DNA from 2 places in the Paenibacillus allorhizoplanae genome. Region 2 is predicted to be linked to the other one. Evidence: riboswitches for the same ligand, from Rfam matches in the RefSeq annotation. Region 2 holds a riboswitch; the other holds the start of a gene.
The links. Region 2 has a riboswitch for FMN ahead of L6I86_RS17030 (DMT family transporter). Riboswitches for the same ligand answer to the same signal wherever they lie in the genome.
Positions count from the first base shown of each region.

Region 1: it holds a riboswitch for FMN, as region 2 does, so the genes downstream of both, ribD (bifunctional diaminohydroxyphosphoribosylaminopyrimidine deaminase/5-amino-6-(5-phosphoribosylamino)uracil reductase RibD) here and L6I86_RS17030 (DMT family transporter) in region 2, are expected to answer to the same signal.

Region 1 covers NZ_CAKMMW010000002.1:692,018-703,262, forward strand. The annotation lists gene ribE (riboflavin synthase) at 13-690, opposite strand; gene ribD (bifunctional diaminohydroxyphosphoribosylaminopyrimidine deaminase/5-amino-6-(5-phosphoribosylamino)uracil reductase RibD) at 707-1,816, opposite strand; FMN riboswitch at 2,049-2,229, opposite strand; gene L6I86_RS05845 (hypothetical protein) at 2,396-3,574, opposite strand; gene L6I86_RS05850 (peptidylprolyl isomerase) at 3,758-4,189, opposite strand; gene lysA (diaminopimelate decarboxylase) at 4,307-5,638, opposite strand; gene L6I86_RS05860 (spore germination protein) at 5,798-7,429, opposite strand; gene L6I86_RS05865 (stage V sporulation protein AB) at 7,454-7,867, opposite strand; gene L6I86_RS05870 (stage V sporulation protein AA) at 7,873-8,505, opposite strand; gene L6I86_RS05875 (DUF378 domain-containing protein) at 8,697-8,906, shown strand; gene sigF (RNA polymerase sporulation sigma factor SigF) at 9,052-9,807, opposite strand; gene spoIIAB (anti-sigma F factor) at 9,819-10,265, opposite strand; gene spoIIAA (anti-sigma F factor antagonist) at 10,262-10,615, opposite strand; gene L6I86_RS05895 (D-alanyl-D-alanine carboxypeptidase family protein) at 10,756-11,245, opposite strand, start outside.
Region 2 covers NZ_CAKMMW010000009.1:187,027-198,271, reverse strand. The annotation lists gene L6I86_RS17050 (ATP-dependent DNA ligase) at 1-697, shown strand, start outside; gene L6I86_RS17045 (spore germination protein) at 844-2,373, shown strand; gene L6I86_RS17040 (GerAB/ArcD/ProY family transporter) at 2,366-3,478, shown strand; gene L6I86_RS17035 (Ger(x)C family spore germination protein) at 3,475-4,599, shown strand; FMN riboswitch at 4,656-4,802, shown strand; gene L6I86_RS17030 (DMT family transporter) at 4,989-5,894, shown strand; gene L6I86_RS17025 (GntR family transcriptional regulator) at 6,018-7,148, shown strand; gene L6I86_RS17020 (glycoside hydrolase family 125 protein) at 7,360-8,676, shown strand; gene L6I86_RS17015 (ABC transporter substrate-binding protein) at 8,749-10,083, shown strand; gene L6I86_RS17010 (carbohydrate ABC transporter permease) at 10,142-11,029, shown strand; gene L6I86_RS17005 (carbohydrate ABC transporter permease) at 11,041-11,245, shown strand, end outside.

The DNA of each region.
Region 1 (11,245 bases), on a different contig from region 2:
ACCTCTCCTAACTTACATAAAGCCATTATCTGCTAAAAAGCTTGCGGTCAGCTTACTTTTCTTAGGCTCTCCATTTCCGTGAGCAGAAGTTTCAGAAGGACCGAATTTGAGCAGTCGTTCCATATATTTGCCAAGAACATCACATTCAATGTTGACTGTATCTCCGGCTTTTTTATCGTAGAGAACCGTTTGCGCAAGTGTATGCGGGATAATCGAAACGGAAACATCGCTTTCTGTGACATCTACAACCGTCAAACTAATCCCGTCTATCGTGATGGAACCCCCTGGAATGATGTAGCGGAATATATGCGGATTCTCCGGTGCGAACCGGTAAACAACAGCATTCTCGTCCGGTATACGGGAAAGAATCGTAGCTGTAGCATCCACATGCCCTTGGACAATATGTCCGCCAAAACGGCCATTCGCTGCCATCGCCCGCTCCAAATTCACACGCGTACCCGATTGCAACTTCCGTAGATTCGTCTTCCGATACGTTTCAGGCATCACATCAACGGAGAAAGAATCACTATCATACGAAATAACCGTGAGGCACACGCCATTAACCGCAATGCTGTCTCCTAAATGGACATCTTCCAGTATTTTTTTGGCGCCAATAGTCAGCACCATGGCTTGCCCTCCACTATGAATGCGGCGCATGTGGCCGATTTCTTCAACAATGCCGGTAAACATGCCACTCCTCCATTCTCTAGCTCTTATACAACGGATAACCGGTTATACAAACATCCGGTCCGAATTGCTCGACACGCAGTCGGTCGAGCGTTATGGCGTCATCCATCTTCGCGTAACCGTCGAAGTGGATGTTCACAGGTGCTGCCTGACCCCCGCCGATAATTTTCGGCGCGAACATCAGCACCAGCTTATCAATCAGGCGCCGCTCCAGCATGGCGCCGTTCAAGCGGCCTCCACCCTCGAGGAGGATGGAGCCGATCTCGCGCTCGCCGAGCTGCTGCATGGCGAGCGTCAGGTCCACCTGCGGGCCGTCCCCGCAGGTGAGGACCGTGACGCCGCGCGCTTCCAGCGCGGCACGCCGCTCTGCGGGCGCCTGTGCGCTCGCGAGCAGGATCGTCGGCTGACGATCCTGCTCGGTGAGCACGCGGGCGCCGAGCGGGACTCGCAGCTGCGAGTCCGCGATGATGCGTACCGGCTGCACAGCCGGTACGTCGCCTCGCGTGCTCAGCTGCGGGTCGTCGGCGATGACCGTCTGCACGCCGACGAGGATACCCTGATGCCGATGGCGTAGGGTATGAACAAAAGCTCGCGACTCCGCGGATGTAATCCACTTGCTGTCGCCCGTTTTGGAAGCGATGCGGCCGTCTAGGGTGCTCGCGGTCTTCATCGTCACAAAAGGCATACGCGAGACGATGAATTTATTGAAAACCTCGTTCAGCTTCGCGGATTCTTCACCTAGTAAGCCTACGCTCACATCCAAACCGTGCGCGCGCAGCTTGGCGATTCCCGTCCCAGCAACTACCGGATTCGGATCCGTGGTAGCCACGACAACACGAGTTACACCAGCTTCGATGAGGCGGTCACTGCATGGCGGTGTTTTGCCATAATGACTGCAGGGCTCCAAGGTCACATAAGCTGTACTCCCCTTAGCTTCTTCGCCCGCCATACGCAACGCCAAGACCTCTGCATGCCCTTCACCACGCTTCAAATGTGCACCCATGCCAACAATGCGGCCTTCTTTGACAAGAACACAGCCGACTACAGGATTAATCCCCGTTTGTCCGAGTGCACTCTCCGCCATTTGAAGCGCAAGTCTCATATAGGTTTCGTCATTCAACAGCCCCATGGATGTTCACCGCCTTCTTAATCCAATCATTGATTCTAATGCAAAAAAGCCCCTTCCGCTTACGGATGGGGGCCAGAGATTGTTTAGATAACACGAATAAACTTCAGCTATTACGCTTGTCACATTTTTGATCAAATCAAACAATACCGACGAGGTAGTCACTTTGGACAGACCTGCCGAATTTAGGTTAATGTGAAAAAATGAACAAGCATGCTAGCGAATTGGCATTCGCATTTTCCTTCTCCCATCCAGACTATACTGTCGGTCCCGGAATTCCACCAGGTCAACCGTAGCGAAGCTGTTGTCAGGTACCGCTAGCTTCACAACGGGTCACGGACTGATCGCAACCATGTACACGTACATGCATACGAATCACCGCCGGTGTGGAATTTCACCACGCCCCGAAGGTTTTGCATACTGTAAAAGAAATTAATAACTAAACCTTAGCTACTAATTTCTTTATTACACAAAAATTTATCACTCACGCATGAAAATTGCAAGGTCTTTTTTCATTTTTTCTGATAAAACTTGTCGGAATTAATGGATTTGGAACTCATCCTTGTTGAATTTACTATGATTTCATTGTTCTAATAATGCAATATCTGAACAAATCGTTCCTTCTTCCCAATGAGGATTCGCATAGCCTGCGGGTGCATTCAGATATGTCAACCAAGCCTTGTCGAAGCCAGCTTTCTTCTTGGCCGATACACAAGCGTTTCGTTGGTCAACGCCTCTGTTCACCTCCGTTAAAAGTTCTTTCCGCAGCAGTGAATAACGTTTGATCGTACGGTCGAACTCAGCTTCCTTATCGGAATTTATCCCACCCTGTACCCACTCACCTTCAAAAATAAAAGCATAATCTTGATAAGACGCAGCTTTCATCTTGATGGCTTCTGAATAATCACGTAACGCCTGCTCCCTGTATCCATGCGATTCAGCCCACATGCCATTTATCAGACGATGATACGGTGTAGGTGATTGCACATAGCTGCGCTCAGTCCGTTTAAGCGTATTTTCAACAACTGCATACGTCTCGGTGAATTCCTGCTGCCACGGTCCCGCTCCAACTGAACCGATTAGCCCACCTGACAGCTGAAGCTTCTTATCTCGAATTTCCGCTTTGGATTCACTGGCTATCACAGCTGTTCCCACGTATGTTTCAAGTTTTCTACCTACCCATGAAGACACGGTATATTCGGAAAAAGTGGTGTGTGCGCCGCTATTAATAGATACCCAAACAACCTCTGGCTTGTTATCACCTGTAAGATCATCAATGGTCATGACCTTTGTTCGACCGTTATTCGCAGATGAAAAATTTAAATACTGAAGGATGTACTGGCTATCTTCAAAATCAATGATGACCCCATAAGACTTTCGTTCCTGTACCACGCCTGTTTGCTCATCCCGAATATCCTCAACTAGCACAGTTACCCATTCATTCGAAACGCCATCTTGATCTAGATCCGTCTGGATGACGCTTAACAACTCATTCTTTGAATCGTATGGCCATACGCGTGTTTGAAGCCATTTCGTCATATCAGGCATAGGTTCACTGAAGTGGCTAAGCTCTATTCTAAGCTGCTCAATCAAAGGTCGCCTCACCGTTTCTGAGGGCGTTTTAGCTACATCTACATCTGAGATCAAGGAGACATGTTGCGAGCTTTGAACGGTTAGTGTGGGCCGCTCTTTTCCTGTCAAAGTGAATAAACAGAGTATACCTATACCTGCTCCTACATACATAAGCCATTTCTTTTTCAAACAGACATCACCTTTCATACGTATTCCCTTTTTAAGTTTGACGTATCCGGGTTCAGATAGGTTCTGCTTGAGGTGTTGGTTACGGAGTAACTAAGATACGGGATTCGGGGGAGAGCCCCTCACATATCCCCAATTACAAAAAAACTGCCCAGACCTAAGTCTGAGCAGTTCATATGACAGAAATTATACTTCTACAACTTCTACTTTTTCCATTTTGTCTTTGCCTTTGAATGCATCAACAAGCTCCATACCTTTGGATACTTTACCGAACACCGTGTGTCCGCCATCCAAATGTGGTTGCGGTTGGTAAGCGATGTAGAATTGGCTTCCGCCTGTGTTACGACCCGCATGTGCCATCGCTAGGGAGCCGCGCTCATGTTTGTTCGGGTTGATTTCACAGTTGATTTGGTAGCCAGGGCCACCAGTTCCTGTTCCAGTTGGGCAACCACCTTGTGCTACGAATCCTGGGATAACGCGGTGAAAAACAAGTCCGTTGTAGAAACCAGAGTTTGCTAGTTTTTCAAAGTTAGCGACAGTGTTGGGTGCATCTTTCTCAAAAAGATCGATAACAACCTCTCCGCCACCTGCTAGTTGAATTTTTGCTTGTTTTGCCATTATGTGGTTCACTCCTTTAGGAAATAATATCTTATTCTACTATGAATGACTGCATTACACAAACAGCACGAGGAACCCTGCGTAACTCTAGGGCCTCCCGCTGTTTTCATAATGCCTTTATACCGTTTTGCTCACTTGTTTCATTCTCGCTGGAATCACGTCATTCCCTACGATTTGATCAAAAGATTCACGTTTCACGACAAGGTCGCTTTGACCGTCTTTGACAAATACAACACCCGGTCTACGAATTCGGTTATAGTTGCTGGCCATTGAGTAATTGTAAGCTCCTGTACTCGACACTGCCAAAATATCACCTGCCGCAATCTTCGGCAGATTCACATCCCAGATCAGCATATCGCCACTTTCGCAGCATTTGCCGGCAATGGAAACAACTTCGGCTGGCTGCTCTGCAGCGCGGTTCGCGAGACCCGCTTCGTATACAGCATCATATAGGGCAGGACGCGGATTGTCAGTCATACCGCCATCCACGGCCACATATTTACGAACACCGGGAATATCCTTCGTTGTGCCAACCGTGTAAAGCGTTGTCCCTGCATCGCCTACGATGCTCCGACCCGGTTCAACCCAAATTTCCGGAAGCGGATAGCCGTTGCTGCCGAAATTCGTTAGGATCGCATCAGTAATCGCCTTAACATAAACAGCTACAGGTAGAGGTGTATCTTCACTCACATAACGAATTCCGAAGCCACCGCCAAGGTTGATTACTTTGAACGTGACATCTAATTCTGTCCGCACATGAATTGCAAATTCGGCCATTTTCTCAGCCGCGATACGGAACCCTTCGACTTCAAATATCTGCGAACCAATATGCGAATGAATGCCCAAAAGATCTAAATTGGATAACTGCGATGCCTCTCCAATCGCGCGGAATGCAGATCCATTCCCCAAATCGAAGCCGAATTTGGAATCTGTCTGGCCTGTTGAAATATATTCATGCGTGTGCGCCTCTACACCTGGCGTAATCCGCAATAAAATTTTCACTTTTTGGCGTTTCTCAGCTGCAATCGCATTTAACATTTGCAACTCGATAAAGTTATCCACGACGAAGCATCCAATTTTGGCATCAATGGCCATTTCCATCTCAGAAATGGTTTTGTTATTCCCATGGAAATGAATACGGTCAGCTGGGAAGCCTGCTTGAAGCGCTGTATATAGCTCGCCATCGGATACAACATCCAAAGACATACCTTCTTCTTCGACAATTCGGCACATCGCCATTACACAAAACGCTTTACTTGCATAGGCTACTTGAAATTTCAGCCCAGAAGCTTCGAAAGCTTCAACGAATTCACGACAGCGCTGACGTACGAGTGTCTCGTCAAAAACATAGAGAGGCGTACCGTATTCGGCAACTAACTTTGTCGTATCAACACCGCCAATTTCGAGGTGGCCTTGGTCATTTATTCTACTGGTACCATGTAAATACATAGCAATATTTTCCCCTCTCTACTTGAACCTTCCCTATGCCAAATTCCGCTAAAGAGGTCGCATACATACTAATAAAAGTACCATAGTGCACGCGTATTTGACAATACATGCGCCTAGAACAAACAAAAAAGGGCAGGAAGATTCCAGCCCATTTTTAAGCTATGATTTAGGTTGTCGGGTACCATCAATTGGCTTTGTAATGCTAAGTCTTGTTTTGCTTGCTAGTACTGGACGACGAAGCAAGATTGCGAAGAAGCTCTTGGCATTAAACGGGATAAACGGCCACATATAGGGAGCATCATAAGATTTCTTTGAAGCTAACATAATTAGCCATAATGTGGAGCCAATAACAAACCCAGGAACTCCAAAAATAGACACTGTTATTAATAACGCTAGCCTCACGATTCGATTCGCTAAACCTAATTCATAGCTTGGGGTAGCGAACATCCCGATTGAAGCGAGTGCTAAGTAGAGGATGACCTCGTTGATAAAAAGTCCTGTCTTAACTGCAATATCTCCGACTAATATCGCGGCCACCAACCCCATCGCAGTTGCAAGCGGTGAAGGGGTATGTACCGCTGCCATCCGCATGAGATCGATTCCTATATCTGCAATCAGGAATTGAATGAGGAGCGGCAACGTACCTTCCTTCTGCGGGCCAAGGAATTCTAATCCCGCTGGTTTAAGGGAAGGCTCCATCACCATTAGATACCAGAGTGGCAGCAAGAAGATCGACATCATAATGCCGGCAAAACGTACCCACCTCAAATAGGTACCGATAAATGGTGTATTTCGATATTCCTCAGCATGTTGTACATGATGGAAAAAGGTCGTCGGCAAGATCATGACGCTTGGAGAGGTATCCACAAACACACAGACATGACCTTCTAATAGATGTGCAGAGACCACATCCGGTCGCTCCGAATAGCGTACCATGGGGTATGGATTCCAACCCTTATTTACAATCACTTCCTCTAATTGCTTCTCACCAAGGGGCAGACCATCTATATCTACTTGTTTCATTTTGTCTTTAATATCTTGGACAAGTGCCGCATCCGCAATATCATTAATATATCCGATACAGACATCTGTCTTCGTACGCTTACCGATTTGCATGATTTCTAGTTTAAAACGCTCATCACGAATGCGCCGTCTAACTAGGGTAACATTCACTAACAACGTTTCTACAAAACCATCGCGCGAACCTCTAACCACACGTTCTAAATCTGGTTCTGCAATCGATCTAACAGGGAAGCTTTTCGCATCAACCGCAATAGCCGTCGTTACTCCCTCAATGAAGAATGCGGTCCCACCCATTAACACTTGTCCAACAATCTCCGACATTTTCGTATAATGCTTCACTTGAATATGTGGGATTAATTTTTCAATAAAAGTTTCCAACGTATGGTGGGCCACTGCTTCACTATCTGCATAGGTCAGTCGAGTAATAATGTCCGTCAACACGGTATCTTTCGCGAACCCATTGCAGTAGAAGATGCCGACGCGTTTAGAGCCAAACACCATCTCTCTCATTACAAGATCAAAACTCCGATTTAAGCCGACCCTTTCTTCCAATATGCGCTGTACTTCTCGCAGACTTTTAGGAATATCTTCTTGGATCTTAAGTGCCTTTTCTTTCGGTGTCATATTCGTAATGGGATTATAGGCCGATAAATTCCCTTCCTCATCAACAGCTAACTTTTCTTCTTGATTATCTTGTTTATCATCGTCCTGTAGGTCTTGCAATTTCTCCTCTTCGCTGTTTTGACCATTTCGAACAATAAATTTCATTGGTGCGCCACCATCCTCCGCTCATTAATAAAATAACCATTCAAACAAGGAGCCAATTACCTTTCCGAAAATCATGGCCATTAATAACACAATTCGATAAGAATCCATTCCCACTCGTTTAGCCAAAATCGGCAGCACATTGACAATTTCAGTCAGTGCAGCGGCTAGTAAGCCAACGAAACAACCTGCAAATAGGCCAAATAGTGCTGCGCCCATTGGAAATAAATGCATATGCAAATCACTGAAATCCACCCATGTAAACACAAGTGAGCCTAGTACTACCGCTGCTTCATAAGCGTGGATTTTGGAGAATGAACGTGAGATTTGAGCTAACCTAGGGATGATATCCAGAACGACTAGAAAGGCAACCATGCCGCTCCCAACTGCAATGCCTCCAGCTAATCCGATAAAAGCAGCTAGGAAAACTTCCCCGATCAGCGTAATCACTTCGTGTCCCCTTCTTCATTGATTTTCGAGTATTCTTCTGTGATTACGTAATGATTAATATTTTCTTGATACATAAACATCTCAACTTCCAACGGACTCGGCTCTTCGTTGAATTTCTTTTTAAACAGATGGTTAAAGAAAAGCACCATACCTACACCGATGCCAATTGAATACGGTATTTGCAAAATGAGCGGATGATCGACCTTTTTACCCGTCATCAATTCATAAATACGCTGATGGACGGCTAGCATGGACACATCCGCATGGAAATTCATGATCGCCAGCCCAGAGCCAATAAATAAAAGCAACCATACGATCACGATGAGAAGCGGATTTGCCTTCTTATTATCGGTATATATTTCTAGCAGCACGTGTGGTTCTCCAAAATGTTCAACTTGCAGCTCGGGAAACCGTTTCTTTACTTTACGAATGATTAATAGCATGTCAATTAGCACGCGATTCCCATCCTCTTGCTGGGGTTGATGGATAATCAATTCATTCAGAGCTTGTTCATATTCAGGCTCCACAAATAACTGTGCAATGTGGTGTAGTCTCACGATCTGACCTTTGCGAACGCGCGCTTTGCGGCGCAGACGTATGTATAAATATTTATTAACTACCTGGTCCATGGTTCACCCCTCTCAGAGCTTAACAATGTCAATTCTGTCTGCAGTCATCCATGTATAGGAATAGTATGCAAAATCCTTCCTTCTCGTAATCCATTCGAGATTTGGTAAATTCTCCATGCATAAAGTTGGATATGGCAAGGCATGTTAAATAGGGAATACGATTACTTATTCCATATAAAGAAGGTGATAACATGGCAAAATTCGCGTTAACACTCGTCATCATTGGTGCGCTGAATTGGCTTCTAGTTGGGCTTTTCGAATGGGATTTAGTTTCTGCTCTACTTGGGGGAGATTCACACCGTGAATCTTCAGGGTTAAGTCGTATTGTATATTCCCTCGTAGGTTTATGCGGGATATACTGCGTCAGATTTTATTCGGTTGACCGTTATTCGGCACGGTAAAAAAGCGTTCGGTGTATAAGGAACAAGCCGCTCATCCCCTTGATACTTACTCATGGGAAATTAGCGGCTATACGTATATGCACTGAAAAACCGTCCTCCCATAGGGAGCACGGTTTTTACCAGCGCACTGTTACGTATAGAACAATTATTGTGCAATCTGATCCTTGATTGATTGCAGAATTTTTTTCTCCAAGCGCGATACCTGCACCTGAGATATGCCCAGTCTGCTTGCAACCTCCGACTGCGTCTGATCACGGAAATAGCGGAGATATACAATAAGTCTTTCTCGCTCATTGAGCGTCCCAATCGCCTCATTTAAGGCTAACTTCTCGAACCATTTCTCGCCGGATTCATCCGAAATTTGGTCCATGAGCGTGATGGGATCTCCATCGTTCTCAAATACAGTCTCATGAATCGACGAGAGTGGTTTATTCGCCTCTTGAGCGAACACGACCTCCTCCGGCGTAATCATAAGCTCCTCGGCAACCTCTTTGATCGTAGGAAGCCTCCCCAAGCGTTTCGAAAGCTCATCCTTCGTCTTGCGAATTTTGTTCGCAAGCTCCTTCAGAGAGCGGCTTACCTTTAATGTACCATCATCCCGTAGAAACCGCTGAATTTCCCCGATAATCATCGGGACGGCATAGGTTGAGAATTTGACATCATACGATAGATCGAATTTGTCCACGGACTTGAGCAGTCCAATGCACCCGATCTGGAACAAGTCTTCGGCTTCGTAACCACGGTTCAAAAAGCGCTGAACCACGGACCACACCAAACGGATATTGCAGCTGACAAGTGTTTCTCTAGCGAGTCCATCTCCGGATTGGCTGAGGGCGATTAACCGTTTGACTTCCGAATCGTCTAAATAACTATGAGAAGCATGCTTCAGATCAACATCCATAGATCCTACCCCTAATTGTATAAAGCTTTTTTAGATTCAATTCGCTTCAACATGTTTATTTTCGTTCCGATTCCGACGGCCGTCACAACTTCCACTTCGTCCATGAAATTTTCCATAATTGTAAAGCCCATCCCAGAACGTTCTAGCTCTGGTTTAGAGGTGTACAAGGGCTCCTTCGCTTGCTCTAAATCAGCAATACCTTCACCCTTGTCCTCAATCGTCAATCGAATCGTGTCATCATCAATTTCAGCTGAAATGGTAATGACACCATCCTGATTATTGTTATAACCATGTATAATCGAATTCGTTACGGCTTCTGAAACAACCGTTTTGATATCCGTCAATTCATCTAATGTTGGATCTAATTGCGATACGAATGCAGCTACTGCTACACGTGCAAAAGCTTCATTCTCCGATCGGCTGGCAAATTGCAAGGTCATAAAGTTTCGTTCACTCATAAAGCAACCTCCAAACTGGACATTGCATTACGTTCGTTATCTTGAATCGAAACGATCTTAAACATTCCCGAAAGTTCGAACAAGCGATAAACAGCTGGTGAGACGTCACAGACGACCATTTTGCCGCCTTTGCTCGTGATTTGCTTATAACGGCCAAGAATAACGCCTAGACCTGAGCTATCCATGAAGGAGAGGTCCTTCAAACTAAGAATGAGGTGATGCGTCTGCTCCTTCGCAATGGCATCCTCCATCCTCGCCTTTACACTATCCGCTGCATGATGGTCAAGTTCACCCTTCAATCTAACAATCAGCGCTCTTCTGCCTTGCTCAAACTCAATTTGCATGCCCAATATGTTCACTCCCTTCAGGTCATGAACACTAGTTTCTACAACTGAGTTGGCAATTCCTGCCACCCGACAAAACTAGAAGAAAACCGCTAAAAGAAGGCAAAATATACGATCACATCAACTTCTATTCGCTGTTTTCCGCATTAATTCGTCGTAAATAACTCCGACGTTGTCCGCTTAAACAGCTTCCACCAAGATGCTTTATCAACAGCTTGCGGAGACTCTAGAGGGTATTCAGCTAAGACATTATCCCCATTGTAGACCATGATTTTACCAATCGGTTGACCTTCGCTTACAGGTGCTCTCAAGCTTGGATCAAGCTGCAATTCATGTCGGATATTTGCCGTGTCCGTTCCTTTTTTCATTAATATGCTATAATTCTGTCTTGCAACTAACGGCACTGTCGATACTTGACCCTTATTTATCGTGAAGCTACCCAAACTATCTCCTGTTTTGAACAATGGATAATTCGTATATTGCGCAAAAGCATAATCAAACAACTTTGTTACTTCCGCGTTTCGCGTTTTGGTATTAGGTTCACCCAGTACAACAGCAACAACACGTAAATTATCTCGTTTAGCTGTAGCTGACAAACAGAATTTGGCTTCACTCGTATAGCCAGTTTTCAATCCA
Region 2 (11,245 bases):
AATAACGCATAAATTCCCTGAGCTATTAAGATGCCCTGTACCGGAAGGCACCATACTGGATGGTGAATTAGTCGTGCTGGATGATCAAGGAAAACCTGATTTTGAAGCGATGTCCGCAAGGTTTTTATCTAGAAAAAATAAGAAACCTGTGGTTTTTTGTGCTTTTGACATTTTGCGATACAAAGGTATTGACGTCACGGGTTTAAGTTTGCTTAAGCGTAAAGAACTATTGAATCAGGCTTTTAAAGAAAATGAAAATTATAAAAAAGTTGAAATGTTTGAAGGAAATGCCATCGAGTATTATGAACAAGTTCGCGGCCGCGGGCTTGAGGGCATTATCATAAAATCCAAAAAAGAAAATTCCATTTATGAAATAAACAAACGCTCCATCCGCTGGCAAAAAGTAATTAATTGGACGTATGCAGATGTGTACATTTCTGGTTATAGAAAAAATAATTTTGCTTTACTGGTCTCAATTGATGCAGCAGATGGATCTAAGTTTCCTGTAGGCATTGTTGAATCAGGCGTATCACCTATCCACCAAAAAGTGATAGAAAGCGTGCAGAAACGCTTAGTTTTCAAGGAAGACAAGAATTTCGCCTATATGGAGCCGCGGATTATGGCGAGGGTTAAAACTAGAAGCTGGACCCTAAGCGGGAGACTGCGTTCACCGGAATTTATGGAATTTGTTATTTAAATTGTAATAAGGCTGAATTCACTAGGGAAGATAAGGTGAGTTCAGTCTTTTTCTGTATACATATACCCATTCATTTACATAATCTGCATGGATTCCGCGCATGATATTCCTACTATCGACACGTCGGGATTTTGGTGATTGCAACCATGTTTTCCATAAAAAATTTCTTGTTTAAACCCAAACCTAAGATTAATGAGCCCTATGTGACGGCGACTACATCCTTTAATTTCGTAGCAGAATTGACTCAAATGAACATACAATTTCAAGAAACGTTTCGTATGTTTCCTGATTTTGTTAGTAGAGAATTAACCCATAACATGACATATGGTGTTTACTATCTAAGTAATTTGGTGGATTCGGAGCTTCTTTTCCAAGAAATCCTCGATCGATTAATTGAAATAGAAGAGCGGACTTCCCCTGAGAAGTTGGTGGATTTGCTGCCAATAGGTCAGCTGTTATTGGACGATAATTGGTACCATATGCAGCAACATATCTTGCAAGGTTGGACGTATATCCACATTAGCGGGTATAAGTATGGCCTTCTGGCCAACACGATAAAACGAAGAGAACGAGCGTTGACTAAGCCTGAAAATGAGAGTCAAATTCTAGGGCCACAAATTGCTTTTACGGAAAATTTGGAAACCAATTTGGCGCTGATCCATCAATATTTGCCTAACCCGGATCTATGCGAAATCGCAATAAATATAGGCGAAAATACGAAAACGAGCGTTCACCTCGTCTACTTAAGCAACCGCGCTGATTTAGAAATGGTGACTCATATCTATAACCGCATTCAGGGGTTGGATCTGGGAGCGCTATTAGATGCAACGATTTTAGTTCAATGGCTGGAAGATAATCCTAGCTCTGCTTTTCCGCAAATGATCACGACTGAGAGGGTAGATCGAGCGATATTTCCACTTCTAGAGGGGAAGGCTGTTATCGTCGTTAGCGGCAGTCCGCAGATCATCATTTGCCCCAACACTTTTTTTGATTTTTTTAAATCAATTGAAGATTATTACTATAGATGGCTTACGGGCCTATTTTTACGCGGCCTGCGCATTGTGGGTATTGCGATATCCCTGTTTGCTACGGCAACGTATGTGGCTGCACTTACCTACCATTACGAAATTATCCCGCAGGCATTCCTTGTCCCTTTGGCCCAATCACGTGCAAGAGTACCTTTTCCTCCACTTGTAGAAGCGCTAATGCTGGAAATGATCATTCAGCTTTTAAGTGAGGCAGGTGCAAGACTACCATCCAAAGTAGGTCAGACGATGGGCATTGTTGGTGGTATTGTCATTGGACAGGCGGCGGTACAAGCTGGATTCACTAGCAATATTTTAATCATCATTGTTGCGTTGAGTGCCTTATCCTCGTTCACTACACCAGTGTTTGCCATGGCAAATACGATCCGTATTATTCGGTTTCCAGTTATCCTATCCGCAGGCATAATTGGTGGTTTAGGTATTGCTGTTAGCATTGCTTTTTTAGTTCTACATTTGCTGCGGCAATCCAGTCTGGGACAACCTTATTTCTACCCTCCTTATTCAATTGAAAATAAAAACAAACGAGATGGTCTCATAAGGATTCCATACAAATTGGCCCCGAAACGCTCCGTATTCGCCAATAATGGGGAGAACAACAACCTGAAGGGAAACACGGATATCGATGAGTAAAACACAACAAACCTACATGTATAGCAGTTTTTTACTCATGTTTATTATCCATGATGCTCTGGTGGGGGTTGGTCTCCCTGGTTATCAAAGAATTGTGTTTGGAATAGTAGGCCATGATGCGTGGATTGCTGTCTTGATTGCAGGTATCGTAACACAGCTAGTTGTCTGGCTGATGATTAGAACATTGGCGAAATTCCCAAATAAGGACCTTTATGAAATTCATTTACTAGTCTACGGAAAATCGCTCGGCAATGTCTTGAATCTCATCTATATCGTTTATTTCTTATTCGCTACGATTATTGTGATGCGCAATTATATTGAAATGATTCAGGTCTGGTTATTTCCTAACGCTCCGCAGTGGGTACTTTCGTTATTGATTACAAGTATCGTTTTTTATGGTGTAAATGGAGGCATACGAACGATTGTAGGGGCATGCTTCGTTTTTGTGACGCTCACGGTTTGGCTCATCTTTCTACTTTACTTCCCTTTGAGATATGCGGATTGGACAGGGGTATTACCCCTACTTGAAACAGATCTAAAGCATCTGAGTAAAGGAGTTCTTTCGATGTCGTTCACTATGACGGGATTTGAAATTCTCTATTTTATTTATGCGTATGCCAGAGATAAGTCCAAAGTCCAACGGTATACCCAAATCGGTTTAATGAGTGTCACTTTGGTGTACACATCTGTCATGTTTGTTTCTATTGTATTCTTCAGTGGGGGTGAACTTTTGAAGACAGATTGGGCTACGTTTACCATGTTGAAAATTATCAAATTTCCTTTTTTAGAACGGTTTGAGTATATAGGCGTTAGTTTGTGGCTCTTAGTGATAGTTCCTAATCTGCTCATGTACAGCTGGGCGGCGACTAAAGGGCTCAAACGTACGTTTTTATGGAAACAAAAATACTGGCTGTATCTATTTATGGGAGTTGCTTGTATCGCTTGTTCGTTCATTGACTCCCGGATACAGATTAATCAAATTAATGATCTTTTTGCTATGTGGGCTGTTTATATTGTATATGTGTATCCGGTGTTTCTCTTTGGAATTGTCCATATATATTTCTGGAGGCAGAAGAATAAGAGTCAGGCAGAGGTGAATGAATGAAAAGATTCAATATCATTTTCTTTATGTTGCTGGTATGCATTTTAGTTAGCAGCTTACATTTAGAGACAAATGTGTTGGAGAAATTAGGAATGGTGATAGCAGCCGGGTATGACCGAGGTGAAGGGGAAAAAATTAACGCTACCTATGTGATTCATCAGATCGATCCTAGTTCCAAATCATCTGTCATGACGATCACCTCTGAGGGGCTGACAAGTAAAGGGGCTCGCGTTGCTGCGAACCGTAAGTCGAATAAGAAGGTCGTTTCAGGTCAGCTTCGGGTCGCCATTTATGATTATAAACTTGCCCAGGCTGGACTCTTGCCATTGGTGGACACCTTATTTCGAGACGCCTCCATTGCTAGTACGGTTTATATGGCTGTCAGTAAAGACAGAGCAGAAGATCTATTAATGCATAAATATACTCAGTTCCCGGATGTCGGAACCTTTATTGTAGACGACATTGACCAGAATATTATGGATGAACAGATGGTTTCAGGCACACTTCATGAATTCCTCTCTGCCTTATATTCTACAGCAGATCCCATGGTACCGCTGCTACAACGAAAAGGCGATTCCATAGAGTTGAAAGATGTGGCTGTTTTCAGTGGTGACAAACTGGTAGGTACAGTAGACCCAAGGGAAGCTTTCTTCCTCAAGACAATACGGGATCGTTTTAAAGCGGGGAGTATCGAACTGTCCTTAGACTCGGATCAATTAGGTGATATCGCGAAGAAAGTACAAGATAAGACCGTACGTGTTGTGGTGGAGAATATATCTAGCGATAGCAGTAAAAAGTTGATCAGCCAGAACCCACTTAAGTTTCAAGTCAATATCAAATTGAAGGGAATGCTTACGGAAAGCTCTGCGCAGTTCGATCTCGGTAAAGCCAGTGTCATTCAAGCCCTGCAAAAAGGAATGAATGAAGAATCAGAAAAGCAAATAAATAGTTTACTAAAGAAATTAACTTCCTTAAATTCGGATCCGATCGGGTTTGGCGAAATTTTTCGGAGCCGAGTTTACCACTCGAATCTGACGAGTGAGTCATGGCATGAGATGTATCAATCGGCATCTTATGATGTTCATGTAGATATGGAAATTGTGCGGCTGGGTCAAATCCAATAACAGATAAAAATGGTTGCCATTTAAACTGTAACCTGATAGTATACACTTAATCGAATATGAACCTTCGGGGCAGGGTGCAATTCCCTACCGGCGGTGAGGATACCCGTGTGTATCTAAGCCCGCGACTCCCAGCCAGCAATGGTTGGGACTGACTTGGTGTGATTCCAAGGCCGACGGTATAGTCCGGATGAGAGAAGGTGAAGAACAAACTTGTTAAATTTCATTATTTAACAGGTCTGTTTGTCAATGCCCCCGCCATCAACATGAGCGGGGGTATTGTTCTTCGAGAAGGTTCAATTCAAAACGTTCTATAGGAGGTTTTTGAATTGGAAAATGTATTTAAGTTTGGTAGTAAAGGTGCAACTTCTCACCCCATACGTACGAGTGGTATGAGCGGGATCTGGTATGTTGCACTTGGCGCAACCCTGTGGGGACTGGACCCACTGTTTCGCATCTTATTATTGAAAAGTTTTACCTCGGCGCAAATCGTGTTCATCGAACATGTTCTATTGGCTATTTACGCTGTGCCCGTATTAATGAAATATCGCCGTACGTTAACAGGTAAACTCACTCTTGCTGTTATTGGCGCGCTGTTGTTCATTTCTTGGGGTGGATCGGCGATTGCCACCATTCTATTCACCGCGGCTTTCTCTCATGGCAGCGCCAATGCGATCTTGCTTCTGCAGAAATTACAGCCCTTATTCGCAATCATCTTAGCTCGTGTGCTGCTCAAAGAGACATTGCCGTCGAAGTTTTTTGCCTATATCGGGGTGGCACTGTTAGGGACCTATCTGCTTACGTTCGGCCTCGACTTGCCTGGCATGGGCTTGAAGGATTTAGGTACAATAAGTTGCTTATTCTCCATATTGGCAGCTGTATTGTGGGGAGGTTCAACGGTGATGGGGAAATTTCTGCTTCAGAAAAAGTTGGATTTCCCTGTCGTGACTTCACTTCGCTTCTTGCTGGCACTTCCACTTCTATCGATTGTTCTGTTAGCAAGTGGTGACCAATGGGGGCTGAACGGTTCGAGCGGTGAATTGACGATTATCGCGGTAAATTTGCTGTTCCAAGCCTTTTTCCCTGGCCTGCTTAGCATGCTTCTATATTATAAAGGTTTGTCCTCCACCAAAGCGTTCTTTGCGACGCTAGCTGAACTTGCCTTCCCTGCAGTGGGGGTCTGTATGAACTGGCTTGTATTTGGTCAAAAGCTGACGATAGGTCAGTTGCTTGGGTTTATACTTATCTGGTTGACACTATGGTTTATGAGTCGGCAGAGCAACCAGAGGGGGCAATAGAGGCTAAGGAACGAACTTCTAGTAACCCCCTCCCAACTCCCATCTTTTCAAAAAATGTATAACATGATATATTAATATCAACATATGATATAACATTTGGTTGGGAGTAGGGAGTGGGGAGCAATGTCGACAGATTCAAGACCCATTTATGAGCGAATTTATGAAACGCTGCGGGAAGAGATTCTACAACGCAAATATAACATTGGAGACCGCGTTCCTTCCGAGAAGGAATTGGCCGATGACTATAACGTGAGCCGGATCACAAGTAAGAAAGCGCTGGAGATGCTGGCGGAAGTTGGACTGATCGTCCGTAAGCCGGGGAAGGGCTCTTTTGTCGCGGATGAAAGCGAGCCATCAGCGGAAGCGTTGTCTTCCGAGGATCGGGCCAAACATAACTTGATCGGTCTTGTCATCACGGATTTCGGCAATACGTTTGGGACGGAAATGATTTACGGCATGGAGCGTGCCTCGGCCGACAACGACAGTTTCCTTGTGCTGCGCCGTTCTTTCGGCTTACCTGAGAATGAAGAGAAAGCGATTCGTTCGTTTCTCGAATTAGGCGTGGATGGCATCATTGTATTTCCTGCGCAAGGGGAGTTCTACAATGCGGAAATCCTGAAGTTAGTCATTCAGCAGTTCCCTTTAGTGTTGGTGGACCGCCACCTCAAGGGGGTAGCGGCAGCTTCGATCAGTACAGATAACATCAGTGCTGCACGCACAGGTACGGATTACTTGCTTGATTTGGGCCATAAGCAAATCTGCTTACTCACGCCGCCGCCTATGGATACAACGGCGATCGAAGATCGGATTGAGGGCTTCGTACGCGCCCACGCGGAACGCGGGGTTCTCGTGGACCGATCCCTGTGGTTGGACGAAATTACGTCTACGCTTCCGAATTCGTTCCATCAACCCAACATTAATCAAGATATCGAGTTGATCAAGACGCATTTGCGGAGCAATCCGCATATTACAGCTTTATTCGCGATGGAATATAATATAGCCTTACTAGCCAAGGCAGCTGTGGAGCAGATGGAACTTCAGATACCAGGGGACATTTCTATCCTATGTTTCGATAGTCCACCAACTACGCTGGGCAGCGGCTATCGGTTTACGCACATGATTCAGAATGAGGATGAAATCGGCAAGCTGGCTGTCGAGAACGTGCTGAAGCTCAAGCGCGGTGAGAAAGTGTCGAATAGAACGACTTTGGACGCCAAGCTAATCATCGGAGAGTCTACAGGTCCAGCTAGATGACTGAAATATCGGAACCACCTATAGCCAAATAGTAAGGCCTACACCAGAGATTGCTAAACTAGCAATCTCTTTCTTTTTGAAGTTAGTATATTAATCTAATTAAATGATATGTAAATAATATAATAAATGCATATTGACATAACTTTATGTGATCGCCTATAATCATAAATGTAAGCGTTTTATTTCCAAGTTAAGGGAGATGATTCACCCGATGAGGAAATCTGCTATGCTGCCGACATCTATGTGCAATCTCATTGATCATGTAAGTAAAGAGCTGCATCATCTAGAGCGGCCGAAGCTGGCTGCCATGTTTGGCGAATGCTTCGCGAATACATTTCAAACCACGATTGGGCAGCTGGAAGATGGTTCAACGTTCGTTATAACAGGTGATATACCAGCCATGTGGCTGCGCGATTCTTCTGCTCAAGTTCGGACGTATCTGCTGCTAGCGGGGGAAGATCCCCTCATCGCCGATATGATAGAAGGTGTCGTGAGAAGGCAAGTTCAGTATATTGGGCTTGATCCGTACGCGAATGCCTTCAATAAAGAACCCCATGGCGCAGGCCATCAGCAGGACATCACAGCCATGAGCCCATGGATTTGGGAACGTAAATATGAAATTGATTCTCTCTGCTACCCCATTCAGCTCAGTTACTTCTTATGGAAGGTAACCGGCCGCACCTCCCATTTTACGGATGAATTTCGAGCAGCCGTTCTTTCTATCCTTCAGCTTTGGCGAGTAGAGCAATCCCATGAAACCCATTCCCCTTATCGCTTCCAACGGTTGAACTGTCCACCTACAGATACCTTAACAAGAGAAGGACTCGGCAGCGCAGTTGGCTATACCGGCATGACGTGGTCTGGATTTCGCCCTAGTGACGACGCTTGTACATATGGCTATTTGGTGCCAGCTAACATGTTCGCCGTCGTGGTGCTTGGTTACCTTGGGGAGATCGCGGATAAGGTTTGGATGGACTGTGCTGTAAGTGACGAAGCCCTTCAATTAGCCGCTGAAATTAGAGATGGGATCGAGGCATACGGAACCATCCCGCATCCTACGCTAGGTGTCATGTATGCTTACGAGACTGACGGCCTTGGAGGCTATCATTTGATGGATGATGCCAATGTTCCCAGCTTGCTCTCCATCCCGTACTTAGGCTACACAGAAATGTCGGATCCGATGTATCAGCGCACGCGGAGCTTCATTCTAAGTGAAGAGAATCCTTACTTTTATCAAGGGGAAGTTGCGCAAGGCATTGGCAGTCCGCACACACCAGAGCGTTACATTTGGCCCATTTCACTTGCTATTCAGGGACTCACGGCTTCCAGCCAAGAAGAAAAGCTTCGACTATTAGATCTACTGGCTGCTACAGATGCTGGAACAGGTTTGATGCATGAAGGCTTTCATGTGGACGATCCTGCGAAGTTTACGCGACCTTGGTTCTCCTGGGCAAACGCGATGTTTAGTGAGCTGGTATTGGATGTATGCGGTCTTTCGATTATGAGAATAGTTCGGTCATCATGCTAGGTTATGTGGGGGTAACCCTTTTAACATAGGCAGTGAAAAGTAGCTTGTTTCATATAAAAGGGAGGAAGAATAATGAAAAAATGGATGACTGTGATTACCGCTGTGACACTAACGCTTAGCTTAGCAGCTTGTACGTCCAAAACCGACACGAATCAAACGACAGCAAGTACGAAGCCCGAGGGGACAACGGCTCCCGCAGCTACGGCATCAACCGCACCAGCGGCCAAAGCGCCAGTAGAAATTACCTTCTGGGGTGACTGGGGTGGAGAAGGAGAAAAGCAGTTCGTCATGATGGCAGATGCTTTCAATAAATCGCAGGACAAAATTAAAGTGAAATACGTGCTGCAGGAAGACATGATTACGAAGTTTCTGACTGCTGCGACCTCAGGCGGCTCTCCGGATGTGATGTTCTGGGATAGATGGCGGACATCTCTATATGCTTCCAAGAATGTCCTTCACCCCATCGACGAATATATGAAGAGAGACAACATTAAGCGTACCGATTATTACGATGAAGCGCTCAAAGAACTATCTGCCGGTGATAAACTGTACGGTCTTCCTTTAACGGTGGATGCTAGAGCACTCTTTTATAATAAGAAATTATTCGCTGAGAAAGGACTTCAACCGCCAAAAACGTGGGAAGAGCTGGAGAATGCGGCTAAGCAGTTGACCGTATGGGAAGGCGATAAACTGGTTCGCTCCGGGATGTCGATGAATGATAATGGCCTGTTCAATATGTGGCTGCAGCAAGCAGGCGGCTCCATGATAACTAGTGATATGAAGAAAACAAACTTCAATAACGACCAAGGTAAGCAGGTGCTGGATTTCTGGGATAAACTGATCAACAAAGATAAGGTATATAAAGTTGGTTTTGAAAAAGGGTTAGGTGAAGGCACCGATGCCTTCGTCACAGGTAAAGTAGCGATGACCTATACAGGTCCTTGGATGTTGTCTACGTATAAAAAATATGGCAAAGAGCTTGATTTCGGCGTTGTGCCTCCACCAGCAGGACCTGGCGGCGGTAAAGGAAGCGTCATGGGCGGCTTCGGTCTCGTGATTCCTGCGGGCTCTAAACACAAAGAAGAGGCATGGGAATTCGAGAAATGGTGGTTAGCGAATAAAGACAATGCGCTCTTATGGGCTAAAACCAGTATGAACCTGCCTGGCTTCAAGCCAGCGATGCAGGATCCATTCTTCAAGGATGACCCGAACTGGAAGCCATTCATGGATACGCTGGAATTCGCGAAGATTCGTCCGCAGCACCCTGGTTACTCCGTCATGGAAGTGGATGGATTGATGCCGAACCTGGATCTATTCGTTCAGGGCAAGCAAGATGCGGCAACGACCCTGAAGAAGGGGCAAGAGCAAGGAGATAAGCTGCTAGATCAGAACGCGGCAGGCAAGTAAATAGAGGCACACGGGGAAGGTAAACCTGATCTTCCCCTTTCTTGTAAGGAGGGAATCTATGGCATCCGTCAGCAAGCTTAGCCGACATCAAGCTAGAATGGGATACTTCTTCATTACGCCGACAATATTCCTGTTTGTCATATTTACGGTAATTCCCGTGATTATGGCGCTGTACCTAAGCTTCACGAATTATGACATCGTAAGCAAAAATGATTTTGTAGGCTTGGCCAACTATAAGCGACTCGTGGATGATCCGACATTTTGGACGACATTGAAAAATGTCTTATTCTATTCGGTGCTGTATATTCCCTTGAATATCGCAATTTCGTTGTCCATGGCTGTGCTGTTTATGCGTAAACGGATCGGAGTGAAATTATTCCGCACAGCAGGTTATCTACCGACGTTAACATCAGGCGTTGCAGCTGCAACGGTCTGGATTTGGCTGCTGAATCCTGAATTTGGTCTCGTGAATGAGCTGCTGAGCAAAATTGGCATTACGGGACCCTCGTGGCTGGGGGAAATGCCCTATGCGATGATCTCCATCGTATTCGTGACCTTATGGCAATCCGTTGGTGCGAACATGATCATCTATTTGGCCGGATTGAACGGTGTTCCCGAGCATCTGTACGAATCGGCAAAGCTGGACGGCGCGAATGCTTGGCAATCGTTCCGCTACATTACTTGGCCCGTTCTAAGGCCGACGACTTTTTTTGTCAGTACTATGGCGATTATTGGCGCACTTCAACTCTTCGATCAAGCCTATGTCTTGACCAAGGGCGGTCCTGCGAACTCGACCAAGACGACCGTGTACTATATTTATCAGCAAGGCTTTGGGCAGTTACAAATGGGATACGCAGACGCTATGGCCTTCGCCTTATCGCTTCTGATCTTAATATTCTCGCTCATGAATATGAAGCTTAACAAAGAAGAAGACGCCATGATCTAGGAGGATGGATTATGAAACCAAAGTATTTGTATACGACGATTCTGTACCTCATTTCCATCGCAGTCTGCCTAGTCATGGTGATCCCTTTTGTTTGGAGTTTAATTACTTCAGTTAGGCCCGATGAAGAGATCTTCATGCTTCCGATTAGGTGGATTCCTTCCAGCTTGACGATTTCGCATTACACGAAAGCTTTCGACCTAGTCCCGTTTGGACTGT